DNA from 2 places in the Brevibacillus sp. FW301-21C12A genome. Region 1 is predicted to be linked to the other one. Evidence: riboswitches for the same ligand, from Rfam matches in the RefSeq annotation. Region 1 holds a riboswitch; the other holds the start of a gene.

Region 1 (7,577 bases):
AATGTCAGGCGCTGTCATGAGCGAACGAAACCGCTCGGCCAGCTCCTTTTGCGTCAAAGGTTGATCCACAATCCACGCCAAGCGAAACGCCTCCTTATCCCAGCAGGAACAAATTCACGAACTCGTTTACGCGCATCTGCGCAAGCTTCTCGTGGTCAAAGCAGACTTGCTCGATTTTTCGCTGCTGCCCGCTTGGGAAATGGGTGCGCAATGTATCGGAGAACTTCTCCTCGATCTTAGGAATGGCTTCCTGCCTGCGGAAACGGTGCCCGAGCGGATATTCGCACTCGACTTTTTCCGTCTCGGTGCCATCCTTGAAATGAATCTGCACGGCATTCGCAATCGAGCGCTTGTTCGGATCGAGGTAATCGTACGTGTACTGCTTGTTCTCGATCACCCTCATTTTCGCCCGCAAGCTGTCGATTCGCGGATCGCTGGCGGTTTCATCTTCATAGTGCTCCGCTGTAATCGTGCCTTTGAGCAGGGCGATTGCGGTAATGTATTGCAAGCAATGGTCGCGATCGGCCGGGTTGTGCAGCGGGCCGACCTTGTCGATAATGCGGATGGCCGATTCATGGGTAGTAATGGTGATCGAGTCGATGTCATCCAGGCGGTCTTTTACTTGCGGATGCAGGGCTACTGCGCATTCCGCAGCGGTTTGGGCGTGAAATTCTGCCGGATACGATACTTTAAACAGCACGTGCTCCATGACGTAGGAGTCGAGCGGGCGCGCGAGCTTCAGTTCTTTTTTGTTGAACAAAACATCCTGGAATCCCCAGCCTGGCGCAGACAGAGCGGACGGATAGCCCATCTCTCCCTTGAGCGCCATCAATGCGAGATGAACGCCCCGGCTGGTCGCGTCCCCGGCTGCCCACGACTTGCGCGATCCCGTATTTGGCGCGTGACGATAGGTGCGCAAGGCGGAATTGTCGATCCACGCATTGGACAAAGCGTTGATAATTTCTTCCCGGCCGCCGCCCAGCATCTTCGTCACGACAGCCGTTGTGGCGATTTTGACGAACAGCACGTGATCCAGGCCGACGCGGTTCAGGCTGTTTTCCAAAGCGAGCACACCCTGGATTTCGTGCGCTTTCACCATCATTTCCAGCACATCGCGCACGACGAGCGGTTCTTTTCCTTCTGCCAGGCGTACGCGGCTCAAATAATCGGCTACTGCCAAAATACCGCCGAGGTTGTCCGACGGATGCCCCCACTCTGCGGCCAGCCACGTATCGTTGTAATCGAGCCAACGGATCATGCAACCGATATTGAACGCTCCGCGCACCGGGTCAAGCACGTACGAGGTTCCCGGTACACGGCAACCGTTCGGAACGACGGTTTCAGGCACGATCGGCCCGAGCAGCTTCGTGCACTCCGGATAGGACAGAGCCAAAATGCCGCATCCGAGCGTATCCAGCAGCACGTAGCGTGCGGTCTGGAACGCTTCTTCACTCGTAATCTCCTTCGTCAGCACATAGTCTGCGATTTCCTCCAGCAACTGGTCTGTTTTTGTCCGTTCATTCATTTTCAGCATGCGAATCATTCCTTTCTCTTTTTGGATTTACGCGCGGCGTTGGCCGATGTAGTTGACCCGGGGCCGGAACAGGCGGTTGTGTTTATGCTGCTCGATCACATGCGCGCACAGCCCTACTGTTCTCGCACTGAAAAAGATCGGGGTGTACAGCGGAATCGGAATCCCGAGCATCCAGTACACCGGAGCGGCGTAATAATCGAGATTCGGGTAAATGCCCTTCTCGCACTCCATGATTTTCTCTCCGGCTTCGCACATCTGATACAGCAGGTCGTCTCCTTTGGCGTCGCACAGTTGCCTCAAGGCGTCCTTCATCATGAGGGCACGCGGATCGATCTTTTTCATGTACACGCGGTGGCCGAATCCCATAATCCGCTCTTTGTTGGCCAGCTTGGACTCCAGCAATTGCTCAAATTCCTCGACCGAGCTTGCCTCAAGCAGCATGTGCATCACCGCTTCGTTTGCTCCGCCGTGCAAGTTTCCTTTCAGCGAAGCGACCGCTCCGGTCAATGCCCCGTACAAATCCGACAAAGTGGAGGCGATCACCCGCGCCGTAAAGGTCGAATTGGGCATTTCGTGCTCGCTGTACAAAACCAGGGATCGGTCGAAGATGGCCTCTTCGAAGGCAGACGGGATTTTGCCCGTAATCATGTAGAGAAAATTGGCGCTGTACGACAGCTCCGGCAACGGTGCCACCAGCTCGGCTTTTTGAATCACGCGGTAGCTGTTGGCGACGATGTTCGGCACTTTGCCGAGCAGCTTGTAGGCCCGCTCCTTGTTGGCTTGCGGCGAGCAGTTGTCGAGGTGACTGTCATAGCCGGCCAGCGCCGACAGCCCCGTCCGCAAGCCGTCCATCGGATGCGTTTTTTCCGGCAGCAGCTTGAGCATGTCGAACACTTCTCTCGGGATGTCGTACTCGCTCTTCAGCTTCTCTTCTACCGCCCGCTTTTGTTCCTCGTTCGGCAGCGCTTCCTCCAGCAAAAGATGGACGATATCCAGGTAACGGTACGCTTTGGACAGCTCGATCAAGTCGTACCCTTTGATGACGATTTCTCCTTGCTTCGTATCCAGAAAGGAAATGCTCGTTTCCGCAGCCACTACCCCTTCCAGACCTGGAAAAAACTTTTCTTCAACTCCCATGTTCCTCATCCTCCGCCCCAAATAGGTTGATCTTTAGACGTTGATAAGCCTTGTCGAGATTTTGCAAAAGCTTTTCTTGATCCGCTGGACTGTCTGATCGCCTGATGACCTCGTCTTTTAATTTCGAGTAATGCGCCTTGATAACGCTCGGGTTCTCTATCGTCAAGTTGTTCATAATGCACGCCTGAAAATCGTTGGTAAAATACTCAACCGTTCCAAACAAAAAATCGCTCATCCGTCACGTACCCTCCTGAAAATCCGCACAAAAAAACAACTTCCGCAGAAGTTGTTAAGAGGCGAATGAATACTCAAATAAGCATGCTGATTGTCCAAATCAAAAACACGCCTATCCATTTCGCACTTAACACCCCCTATCCTCGTAGGTATTGATGTTGTGCTCAAACAGGCAGGTCTCCTGGCTTATGTTCATCGCTTTTCGAACCTTCCCATTTTCGGCTGGCGAAAACAGTGGCATCTTCGAATCGCTCCCAATTACAGTTGCGGGACAGCGTCGGATTCTAACCGAACTTCCCTTTTAAGCAGATAAAAGATGGTGAATTTATCTGCACCTGTTTGTACACGTATTTAGTTTGTCTCGAATATACCACCGATTCAGAAAATTAACAATTGGATTCTTTCCTAAAAATTGGGTAACCCGATTGAACGCACACGAAAAAACCAGCCAATAACGATGATTGGCTGGTTACTGATGGCTTACCCGATAATTTTTGTCTTCTTGGCATTCTCCATCGATTTTTGAATCAGGCCGCTCAACGGACGCTTCAGGGCGAGCGCGATGAACAGGCTGATTCCGATGAAGCCGAACAGAAAGAGAATGTCCCGGGTCGCCGTCTCCCACAGCACCCCGCCTACGCCCTCCCGCAGCAAGCTGATCGCGTAGGTGAACGGCATGAACGGATTCAATGCCTGGAAAAAGGGAGCGGTCATGCTGATCGGGAACGTCCCGCCCGAGCTGGAAAACTGGAACACCATGAAAATGATCGCGATGCCTTTGCCCACGTTGCCGAATACGGACAGCAGCGTGTACGTGATCGTGACGAATACCATGCTGACGAGCATCGCGAAAAGCACAAACGGAACTTTATCCGCAACATAAGCTTCCAGAATGTAAATGTCTCCAAGCGTAATGCACAATGCCTGAAGCAGACCGATCGTCACAAACGTGCCCAAACGCCCCAAATAAAGCTGGTACGGCTTGTAGCGGCCATCCGGATTTTCCGCATCCGGCTTGAGCAGGGAAATCAGCAGCGTGGCCCCGACCCATAGCGACAGGACGCCGTAAAAAGGAGACATCGCCGAGCCGTAGTTCGGGATCGGGTATTTGCGGTTTTCCTTGATCTGCACCGGGCTGGCGAGAAATTCGCTCTCTTTTTGAATATCCCCGCGCAAAAGCTTGGCGAGATCGGCGAAGTTGTTGTTCGCCTCTACCTCTCTCAGCTTGTCTGCCGCCTGCGAAATCGCGCTCTCCAGCTTGGGCAAATCGTCGCGAACCAGCGCCGCCACTCTGTGGACGCCGTTCTCCACCTCCGGCAGCTTGTTGCGCACGAAATCAGCCAGCTTCACAAGTTCCGCTTCCGCCTGCGGCAAATCGTTGCGAATGAATGCCGCCGCCTGGTCGAGCTTTTGCCCGATGGCTGGCAAGTTTTCCTTCAAGAACGGAGCCGCCGTGCGAATCGCTTTGGCAAAAGCGTCCGACTTCGCTTGCAGCGTTTGCGCCAGCTCGTGAACCCGCGCCTGAATTTGCGGCAGCTCCTGCTCGATTCGTTTCAGCTCTGCCAGGCCAAGCTCCAGACCTGCCTTCGTTTCCTTGAGAATCGTCTCGATATCCGGGAGCTTTTCCTGCGCTTTGTGCAAAAGCTCGGCGGACGTTCCCGTGATCGTCTTCAGCTTTTCAATGCCTTCCTCGATTTTCGGAACGATTTCGCTATCGTAGCGCCCGAGAATATCGCCCAGTTCCGCGCTCGTGTTTTTCGACAGTTCGTTCAGGCTCTCGACCAAGTCTCGCGCTGGCTTTTTCCCGTTTTCCAGCGCGTCTGCAATCGTGCCGAGAATTTCGATTTGCCGATTCATCCTGTCCTCGAGCCCGTGCAGCCGCTCTGACAAACGGTCCAGCGGCTGTCCGGGGATGTAGCCGTTCAGCTTGTCGGCCAGCGCTGCGGTATGTTCCAGCACGCGCACGACTCGGGACAGCCTGTCCTGGACGGCATGAACCTCTTCTGCTGTCGGCAAGCGCTCCGGATTGAGCTGCAAAAGCCTGTCTGTAAGCTGCGCAAGCGCATCGGCAGCTTGCTGGGCCAGCAGGAGATTTTGCTTAATCAGCGGCGCGATTGTGTCCCATGCGCCGTCATGGGTTGCAAAAAACCGATTCAGTTGATCGGCCAAATCGGCTCCTTTGTCCGTCAGCTCGGCAATGCGCGGCAGGGCGTTTTGAGCCGCCGAAACAATCTCAATTGCCTGACTGGCCTTCTCTGTGGCCGTGGTGACCGCGCTTGCGACTTTGCCGAAGTTTTGATCGAGCTCGGCAATGCGCCCGACCGCCTGCTCGATTGTCGGCAGCTTGTCTTCCATGCCGATGATAACCGATGCGGCTTCGTTGATTCGCGGCCAGTTTTGCTGGACTTTCAGCACGGCATCGGCCGCCTGGTTGATTTCCGGGAGGCGCTTTTCCACTTCCGGGATGATTTGCGCCTTCTCGTGAATTTCCGGCAGCTTCTTTTCAATCTCCAGCACCTTTTGCCCCGCTGCATGAATCTCGGGCAGCTTTTTCTCCAGTTCAAAAATACCGCTCTCGATTCGGCGAATGGTCGGCAGTTGCTCCTCGAGCTTCACACCGATTTCCGTCAGCTTTGTCAGCAGAGCCTCGCTGACCTCTTCCGTGAAGCTTTCGTTGATCTGCTTGGCGATGGCCGAGACGCCGGAAGAGGTGATTTTGGGAGCCACGGCGTTGACTTTTTCGTTGACCGTATAGATCACTTCGGGCCTGTCCAGTCTGCCGTTGACGATCCCGGTAATTTTCTCGGAAAAGTCGGCCGGAATCAGGATGCTGGCGTAGTAATCCCCCCGATCCACGCCGCGCTCGGCCTCCTCCTTCGTCACGAAGGTCCAGCCCAGCTTATCGTTGTGCTGCAAGCTCTTTAGCAGCTCGTCCCCGATGTTGATCTGCTTGTCCATGACCGTCGCGCCCTGGTCCTCGCTCGTTACCGCCACTTTTACGCCTTGCGTATTGGCGTACGGGTCCCAGACCGACTTGATGTTGACCCAATCGTACAGGCATGGGAGCAAGATGATCGCGACAATGAGGAAAATTCCCGTCGGTACTTTGAATATGTTGATCCAGTCCGTTTTGTAAATCTGCCATATGGAACGCATGCATGTACCACCTAATTTTGGAGGAATGAGGGCCATCTGATACTTCCATGACAGTCTACCATAAAAGGAAATAAGCAGGAAGGAAGCTGCCAGTAGTAGCATGAGCCGCTGCCTGTCATTTTATGTTTGGCCTGTCCACCTGGACTGCTCATGAAAAGGGCGCTGCCCTGGTGAGCAACGCCCTTTGTTTTTCGCGTACATGTAGCCTTATTGGTCGCTTTGCGTACTGATTGCATCTTTTTCCTGTTGAAATTGTGCCAGCAACTGTTCTGCTTCTTCTTTGGCATCTTCAGACTGCCTTGCCATCTTTGCTCTATTTTTTAAAGAAGCCAATTTCTCTTCAAATTTTGCAACGAGTTGTTTCTGCTGTTCGATTTGCGCTAACATTTTCGTTACCTCGGGGTCGTTTGCATCTGCATCGCTGTTTTTGTAGCTTGATTCATGAATGAGTGTCATTTCTTTGAAACCAGCTAGCTTACGTGCCAATACATCCTCGGGGTTTTCGGGGTACAGCTCTTTTTTCAGCTTGCCTATCTCCCACCCCAGATCTTTTATTTTTTGTCTTTCTTCACTTGGCGCATTTGGATCATCTTGCTCGGCCAGCTTTTGATACTCTTCTTCCATTTGCTTAAGCATTTCTGTTTTGGATGCATCATTCGCATATGCTTGATACCCCAAAAAACTTGCAACGCCTAAAATGGCAAGACCGCCTATTGATGCAGCGATAAGTTTTTTGGTTCGCTGTATAAACATGGTATCACCCCTTTAGTGTTTTATTTCTTGATTTTTATTGTTACAACATATGCTCCGCCATAATCGAGCCATTCACTTAGCGGAAGGTCTGTCCCCCATGTATAATCACTGTCATTTAACGAATGCTGAGCCATATACACTTCCCCATCCTTAAAGTGATGAACTACTTGTGAATGAACAGTTCTTCCAGCACTGTTCACATACTGAACAATATCACCTTCATACAAATCGTTGTAAATGTCTCTAAAGTTCTTTTGTGCATCTTTGACTGAGTACTTTTTGGCCTGATACGCAAATTCTCCTCCGGAACCATTAACTACTGCCCAGTGTTCTCTAAATTGATGAGCTCCAGTCCAAGATGATGTGCGGGATTTTTTATCATTTGTATTTTTGGGAACATTAGGGCCATAATAATACCAATCCTTTGTATTCCTATTATAACCAACTTTTCCATGGAAATCCAGACCTCCACCCTCATGTAATACTTGAGAAACAAAGTTTGTGCAGTCACCACCATCGCTGTTACTTCCATAATTCGCGTACTTTTTATTCCCAGGTCGTTCAGCATACTTTTCAACGTATTTTTTTGCACCTCTTCGGTCAAAATCGCTATTTATTTTCGAGTCCTTATTCGTAAACATAATCTCTGGTGCTGCAAATGCTTGTCCAGTCAGTAAAGTTGTTCCTAAGAACGTAAAAATCAACGTTTTTTTCAAAGCCTTCTTCAAATTCATCATCCCTCTCCAAGGAAATTTTTGCAAAA
Region 2 (7,577 bases), on a different contig from region 1:
CATTCCTTCCTGTGAGATTTTCTCGATCAAGAATCTTTTATAGAAAGGAATAAAAGAATTCTTCATTTTAAAATACCTTTTCATTCATATTTATGTTATAAATAAATGATGTGTCGGCTCTTTTGATTGCCATCCGGTCGAGCCGAGTTGGGCTTAGGCTGGAACAGCAAAGCGGCAGTGACGAGAGTCGCAGAATCATCGTGTCATGCGTCTGGAGGACTGATTTATCTGACAATGAATCCAGTGTTATCCAGTTTGGCTGGAGGCTGGACGAGCCGCTAGACTTCGTGAATTTTTTCACTAATCTGAGGGTTCCTTACAAGGCCCTTCGTTCTTACTCACAGGAGGTTTTTGTCATGCTTCAAAAAGTTTCATATTCGTTTATCGTCATCATCGGATTTATGCTGTTTGCGCTGTTTTTCGGAGCAGGCAACCTGATTTTTCCACCGATGCTGGGACAGATGGCGGGAACGAACGTCTGGGAAGCCAACGCCGGTTTTCTCGTGACAGGGGTTGGCTTGCCACTTTTGGCAATTACAGCGTTGGTGTATTCAGGTAAAGACGATTTGCGTTCGCTCGCAAGCCGTGTGCACCCGCTGTTCGGTCTTGTTTTCACGATTTTGCTCTATTTGGCGATCGGGCCGTTTTTTGCGATTCCGCGCTCCGGGAATGTTTCGTTTGAGATCGGGATCAAGCCGTTCTTGTCCGAGCAGGCCGGGCCTTTTCCGTTGATTGTGTTTACCGTCTTGTTCTTCACGCTCGCTTGCCTGTTGTCGCTCAATCCTGGAAAAATTATCAATGTAGTCGGAAAAGTCTTGACACCGATGAAGCTGACGTTTATCGGCATCATCGTCCTGACGGCGATCGTGTATCCGATTGGCGAGCTGCAAGCGCCAGTGGGCGATTACCAGTCCAAGGCGTTTTTCAAAGGATTCCAGGACGGCTATTTGACGCTGGACGCGCTCGGGGCGTTTGTATTCGGCATCATCATCGTCAATGCGATCAAGGAAAAAGGGGTTACGTCGAAAAAGCAAATTTTGCTGACGTGCGCCAAAGCAACGCTGATTGCGGGTGCGCTCCTGGCGTTTTTCTACTCGGTGCTTGCCTACATGGGCGCTTCCAGCGTGGAAAAGCTCGGCCATTTGGAAAACGGGGCGCAAATTTTGGCCAAAGTGTCGAATTATTACTTCGGTTCTTACGGCGGCCTGCTGCTCGGCCTGATGATTACTGCGGCGTGCCTGACGACCAGCGTCGGATTGATTACGGCGTGCTCGTCGTATTTCCACGCGATGTTTCCGCGCATTTCGTATAAAAAGTTTGCCGTCATTTTGGCTGTGTTCAGTACGCTCGTCGCCAATATCGGGTTGACTGCGCTCATCAAGGTGTCTGTTCCGATTTTGACGACGATGTACCCAATCGCCATCTCGCTGATCTTTTTGACGTTTTTGCATCAAGGGTTTGGCGGTCGGCCAGAGGTGTATCAAGGCAGCTTGTTCGGTACGTTTCTCGTCAGCCTGTTTGACGGGCTGAATGCTGCCGGGGTCGAGCTTGCGGCGATCAACGACGTCTTTTCCCGCTACTTGCCGATGTACACGATCGGCTTGGGCTGGCTGCTGCCTGCATTGATCGGGGGCGTTGGCGGCTACCTCGTTTATTTGATGCGCAAACCATCGCTGCGCGCGCGTGAGCTTCGCCTGACCAAGCAATAGGACAGGCATTATGAGGAAGCAGCCTGAACGTTGACATCAGTTTGCAAAGTGGAAATAGTTTAGCATGACAAAAACTGGTTTACGTGTTACTGTATGAAGAAAGGTGTGTCCCGCCCATTTTTGGGGCACATGCACTCATACCGACAATTTCATATGAGTGGAGACAGGTTCCTTGGCGATGAATATCGGCGCAAGGATGAAAAGGGAAGTCGGTGAGAATCCGACACGGTCCCGCCACTGTATGAGGGGAGTTTGCACAACTTTTGGCCACTGGTCGAGCTGACTGGGAAGGCGTTGTGCAGATCATGATCCTCAAGTCAGGAGACCTGCCTGTTTCGACAACACTGCTTAACCTACGGGAGATAGGGAGGTGTTAGGATGCTGTGATCTCAGTGTTTATTTGGCATTTCTAACGTTCTTTCTGATCGTTGGAGATGCCTTTTTTATTGGGCGAAATCGAAAAAATGATCGCAAAGGATGGAGAGGAAGCAAATGATAAGCAGCAACTTGGGATATCCGCGGATCGGCAAAGATCGCGAGTGGAAAAAGGCACTGGAAGCTTTTTGGGCAGGGAAGCTCGATGAGACGACATTCCTTGCGCAAATGGAGCAAATTCGCAAGCAGCACCTGGTCAAACAACAAAAAAAGGGGATCGACTGGATTCCGGTCAACGACTTTACTTTCTACGACCACATGCTCGACATGGCGGTCATGTTCGGCCTGATTCCGAAGCGGTTCGCGTATGCGGGCGGTCCGGTGCCGCTGGCTACGTATTTTGCGATGGCGCGCGGCAACAAAGACGCGGTCGCCAGCGAAATGACCAAGTGGTTCAACACGAACTACCACTATATCGTCCCCGAGTTCGGCGAGCGCGCGCCTGTCTTGACGGAAAACAGGCCGCTGCAAGCGTACCTGGAGGCGAGAGATCAGCTAGGGATCGCCGGCAAGCCTGTCATCGTCGGGCCGTACACGTTTGTCAAGCTGTCCAAAGGGTATGCCAAAGACGAATTTGAACGCGTCGTCGATCAGATCGTGCCGCTGTACGTGGACGTCCTTCGCGAGCTGGAACTGCACGGCGTCGAGTGGGGGCAGATCGACGAGCCTGCGTTTGTCCTCGATCTTACCGGGCAAGACAAAGTGCTCATTCGTCGCGTGTACGAGCAGTTCAGCCAGGCGCTGCCGCACCTGAAGCTGATGGTGCAGACGTACTTTGAAGCAGTGGACTGGTACGAGGAGCTGATTGAACTGCCTGTCCACGGCTTGGGCCTTGATTTTGTTCACGGGAAAACAGCGAACCTGGCCAACTTGACGACGCACGGTTTTCCGCAAGACAAAGTGCTCGGCGCCGGGGTCATCGACGGACGCAACATTTGGCGCTCGGCCCTGGAGGAAAAGTGGGAGTTGGTCAAAACGTTGTGCACCGTAGTAGCCCCAGAACGGGTATGGGTTCAGCCGTCGAGCAGCCTGCTGCACGTTCCGGTTACCGTCGAAGACGAAACCGATTTGCCGGAAGAAGTGCGCGTCGCATTGGCGTTTGCCGATGAGAAATTGGCTGAAGTGCGCTTATTAGTCCAAGGTTTCCAATATGGAAAGTATGTTATTTCGAAGGAAATCGCCCAGAACGAGAAAGACTTGCAGCGCTTGGCCCAATTTCCGGCACGGAACCGCCAGGAAGTGCAGGAGGCGAGAAAAGCGCTGGCGTCGACAGCGGCGAAGCGGGCAGTGCCGTTCCACGAGCGTCGCGAGATTCAGCAGGCGACGTGGAAGCTTCCGCTGCTGCCAACGACGACGATCGGCAGCTTCCCGCAGACGACAGAAGTTCGCCAGGCCAGACAGCAGTTCAAAAAAGGAAACTGGAGCGTCGAACAGTACGATGCGTTCATTCAGGAGCAAATCCGCGAGTGGATCGCCATTCAGGAACAGATCGGCCTGGATGTGCTGGTGCACGGCGAGTTCGAGCGGACAGACATGGTGGAATATTTCGGCGAAAAGCTCGACGGCTTCGTTTTCACGAAAAACGGCTGGGTGCAGTCGTACGGCTCCCGTTGCGTCAAACCGCCGGTCATTTACGGCGACGTGCAGTTCGTCTCCCCGATGACGGTCAAGGAGAGCGTATATGCCAAGTCGTTGACGGATAAACCAGTGAAAGGGATGCTGACAGGTCCTGCCACGATTTTGAACTGGTCGTTCGTGCGCGACGACGTCTCCCGTCAGGAAGTGTGCGAGCAGATCGCGCTGGCGCTGTGCAAAGAGGTGGAGGCGCTGGAAGCGGCGGGCATTCGCATGATTCAGGTGGATGAGCCGGCATTGCTTGAAGGCTTGCCGCTCAAGCAGGCAGACAGAGCCGCGTATCTGGACTGGGCAGTCAAGTCGTTCCGGGTCGCTACCTCGACAGTCGAGCCTGGCACGCAAATTCATACGCACATGTGCTATTGCGAATTCCACGATTTCATCGACGTCATCAGCGAGCTGGATGCCGATGTGATCTCGATCGAAACTTCCCGCAGCCACGGCGAGCTCGTCTCGGTGTTCGAGACGTGCACGTACGACAAAGGGATCGGCCTCGGCGTCTACGACATCCACAGCCCGCGCGTTCCGGCTGTGGCCGAGATCGCGGAAATGGTGTCCCGCGGCGTGCAAGTCCTGCCGCCAGGGCAATTCTGGATCAACCCGGATTGCGGGCTGAAGACGCGGGGCCGAGAGGAAACAATCGCGTCTCTGAAAAACATGGTAGCGGCGACACACGCAGTACGAAACCGCCTGGCACAAAAAGCATAAGCATGAGCGAGAGGAGCAGCACAGATGGCAACAGAAGCCCAGATCGCAACAGAAGCACGGCCTGTCGGGCAGTCGAGAACTTTTTTGACAGACCTCGTCTTCCCGCCGGATACGAACCATCACTATACGATCTTCGGCGGCAAAGTAATGGCGTACGTCGACAAGATCGCCTGCATCGCGGCGATGCGCCATTGCCGCAAGCCGGTAGTCACCGCGTCCAGCGATTCGTTCGATTTCCTCGCGCCGATCAAGACAGGGGAAGCGATCAACCTGGAAGCGTACGTCACCTGGACGCACAACACGTCGATGGAAGTGTTCGTGAAGGTGGAGTCGGAAAATCTGTTGACAGGCGAAAAACGCATGACCGCGAGAGCGTACTTGACGATGATCGCCCTCGACGAGCAAGGCAAGCCGACGCTGGTGCCCGCCGTCATCCCGGAAACCGAGGAGGAGCGCCTCCAGCACGAAAAGGCGAAGCATCGCTACGCGCTGAGGAAGCAGCGGAAGGCGGAGTTGTAGTCACCGTTGCAAGAAACAGCATACAGCAACAAAAGCAATGCCAAAAGCCCTCACCGACAGGTTGAGGGCTTTTGCTGTGAGCGGCACGCAGGCACTAAGGGATCAAGGGCAAACACACAATGCGGCACGGGGAAAGCCGCAACGTCAAAACAACTGTTGCCGCACCAACGGCCGCAGCTCCTCTGTAAACTGCTCGACCAGCTCGGGCCGTCCGTGAAACTGTGCAGGCGTATTTTGAAACAGTACGGCTTCCCACTGCTCGCCCTGCTTTTTCGCTACGAGCGTCTGGTGCGCATGGAGCGCTGGATCAAGCTCGTCTTTTCCGGGAGGGATCATGCCGACCATGGCGCGAACCATCCCCACTTCCTCGCTGAGCAGGCATGCGGACTTGATTTTGTACACAAAGGGGGGAGTCAGATGGTGGGAAAAAACGTCGTGCAGGTGCGTAAAAATGGCGGCTCGTCCGATCAGATGGCTGCCGTCAAAGCCGATAAGCTCGCCGTCTGCCGCGAACGGAGCGGACATGCCGGATGCACTGTGTTCGTTCCAGCCGCGAATGACTTGCCGGTAGAGGGTGCGAATCGCATCTTCGTGTGTGGCTGTGCCCATCCTGGCGTACCTCCTTGGGTGGCTGTTTGAACCATAGTGTATCATACGAACCCGAAACGATGTCAAAGGTTTGACAGCACGGACTGAACGCCACTTTTCCGGATCGCGCCGCGAGTGTGCATGGTCTGTGGCTGCGTGCGCTTCGCCACGACTGTGTGCCTATCCGGCTGGAGTCCGGGCGTACAGCGATGACAGGCAGTAAACTGAAGGATGAACTACATTTTCCAAGATGTATTGAAGTAAATTAATGCAAAAGATATACTATTCTAAAAACTTACACCAAACGAAACGCAAAGGAGTCTTTTCGGTATGGATCAGGATCAGCACCAGCACGTAAAAGAACGCATTCGCAAGCAATACGGCCATTTGACCGCCAGCCAAAAGATCATTTCCAAAATCGCCCTCGAAAAGCCGAGCCTGCTAGCTATCCATACGGCCAAAAAAATCGCGGAGCTGACGAATACGAGTGAGGCGACCGTCATTCGTTTTTGCTACGCGCTGGGCTATTCCGGCTACACAGAGTTGCAGGAGGAGATCAAAAAGTCGCTGTTGATCGGCGACCAGAGAAAGGGGCCGATCCAGAAATACCGCGACACCGAAGCTGCGCTCACCCGCGACAATTACGCGCACCAGGTCATCGAAACCGACATCGCCTACCTCCAGCAAAGCTTGCAGCAGATCGACTACGGCTTGCTGCATCAGGCTGTGCAAAGCATTATGGCGGCGCACCGGATCGTCGTCGTAGGGTTTCGCTGGTGCCACATCCCGGCGAAGTGGCTGTTTTCCGCCTTGAACGCGATCAAGGGCAACACCCACCTGTACACGGGCGCGGTCGACAACGCCGACTACTTTTTGACCGAACGCGAGCAGGAGTGGCTCGTCATTGCGCTTTCTTTTCCGCGCCATCCGAGCGAGACGGTCGCCATGGTGCATTCCGCCAAGGCATTGGGGGCAAAAGTGCTCGCGATTACCGAGGGCGAGCTGTCGCCGATCAGCCAGGCTGCCGATCTGCTGCTGAAAATCACGACGCCGCAGCCTGTTGCGACCAGCGGCATGCCTACGCTGTTTTCGGTGCTGAATGTCCTCGTCAAAGGGGTGATGGTCCACGATGCTGCGCGTGTGCAACAACGGCTGCAGCACTACGATGAGATCAGCTCGAAGCTCTACTCCTTCGTCGGAGAAGAGGAAGAAGACTTTTCGATCTATTAAAATCCAACGCTTATCAAAAAAGTAAGGGAGGATGCAGCCATGTCTTTGCCCGTTTGGTTCGCCGCTACAGGCGACAGCTTTCTCACATGCGACTTGCCTTATCGCGATCACGCTTTTCAGGAAGTAGCCCGTTTGCTGCATCGTGCCGATGTGCGCATCGCCAATCTGGAGTCGACCGTGCACGACAACGAAGGCTATCCGAGCGCGCAAAGCGGCGGCACCTGGGCGATGTCGCCGCCAGCTTCGTTGCAGGTATTGAAGGACTATGGCTTTAACATGATCGGCTGGGCGAACAATCACACGCTCGACTATTTGTACGGCGGGCTGGAAGCGACGGAGCGCCACCTGAATGAATACGGCTTCGTCCATGCCGGCGCTGGCAAAAATCTCGCGGAGGCGTCCGCTCCCCGCTATCTCGAATGCGAGTCGGCGAGAGTGGCCTTGATCGCGGCGACATCGACGTTCCATCCGTGGTGGGCGGCGGGCGAACAGCGTCCAGACAGCATCGGCCGCCCCGGAATCAATCCGCTGCGCTACGTCATGACGCATTATTTGCAGCCGGAAAAGCTCGCCAGGCTGCAAGAGATTGCCGCTGTGACAGACATCAACGCCTTCAACAAGCTATTGATCGAGGAAGGCTTCATGAACGATCCGGGCAAAGACGTTTTTTTGTTCGGAAACGCCCGCTTTATGGCGGGAGAAGAGGAGGGGACGACGACTCAGCCGCATCCGCGCGATCGGGCCCGGATCGTG

The links. A riboswitch is a leader RNA that binds a small molecule or an ion and turns the genes downstream of it on or off. The one in region 1 is predicted to bind cobalamin.
Region 2: linked by a shared signal. The riboswitch ahead of metE (5-methyltetrahydropteroyltriglutamate--homocysteine S-methyltransferase) and the one ahead of AC3WQH_RS13780 (hypothetical protein) in region 1 are both predicted to bind cobalamin.

What each region holds. Positions count from the first base shown of each region.
Region 1 covers NZ_JBYTBG010000019.1:45,941-53,517, forward strand. Annotated here, with positions in the region: gene prpB (methylisocitrate lyase) at 1-81, opposite strand, end outside; gene AC3WQH_RS13770 (bifunctional 2-methylcitrate dehydratase/aconitate hydratase) at 95-1,534, opposite strand; gene mmgD (citrate synthase) at 1,562-2,671, opposite strand; gene AC3WQH_RS13780 (hypothetical protein) at 2,661-2,906, opposite strand; cobalamin riboswitch at 3,060-3,259, opposite strand; gene AC3WQH_RS13785 (YhgE/Pip family protein) at 3,386-6,061, opposite strand; gene AC3WQH_RS13790 (hypothetical protein) at 6,269-6,814, opposite strand; gene AC3WQH_RS13795 (amidase domain-containing protein) at 6,835-7,548, opposite strand.
Region 2 covers NZ_JBYTBG010000051.1:19,406-26,982, forward strand. Annotated here, with positions in the region: gene brnQ (branched-chain amino acid transport system II carrier protein) at 357-1,709, shown strand; cobalamin riboswitch at 1,858-2,057, shown strand; gene metE (5-methyltetrahydropteroyltriglutamate--homocysteine S-methyltransferase) at 2,202-4,487, shown strand; gene AC3WQH_RS22340 (acyl-CoA thioesterase) at 4,512-5,006, shown strand; gene AC3WQH_RS22345 (SgcJ/EcaC family oxidoreductase) at 5,151-5,615, opposite strand; gene AC3WQH_RS22350 (MurR/RpiR family transcriptional regulator) at 5,925-6,824, shown strand; gene AC3WQH_RS22355 (CapA family protein) at 6,864-7,577, shown strand, end outside.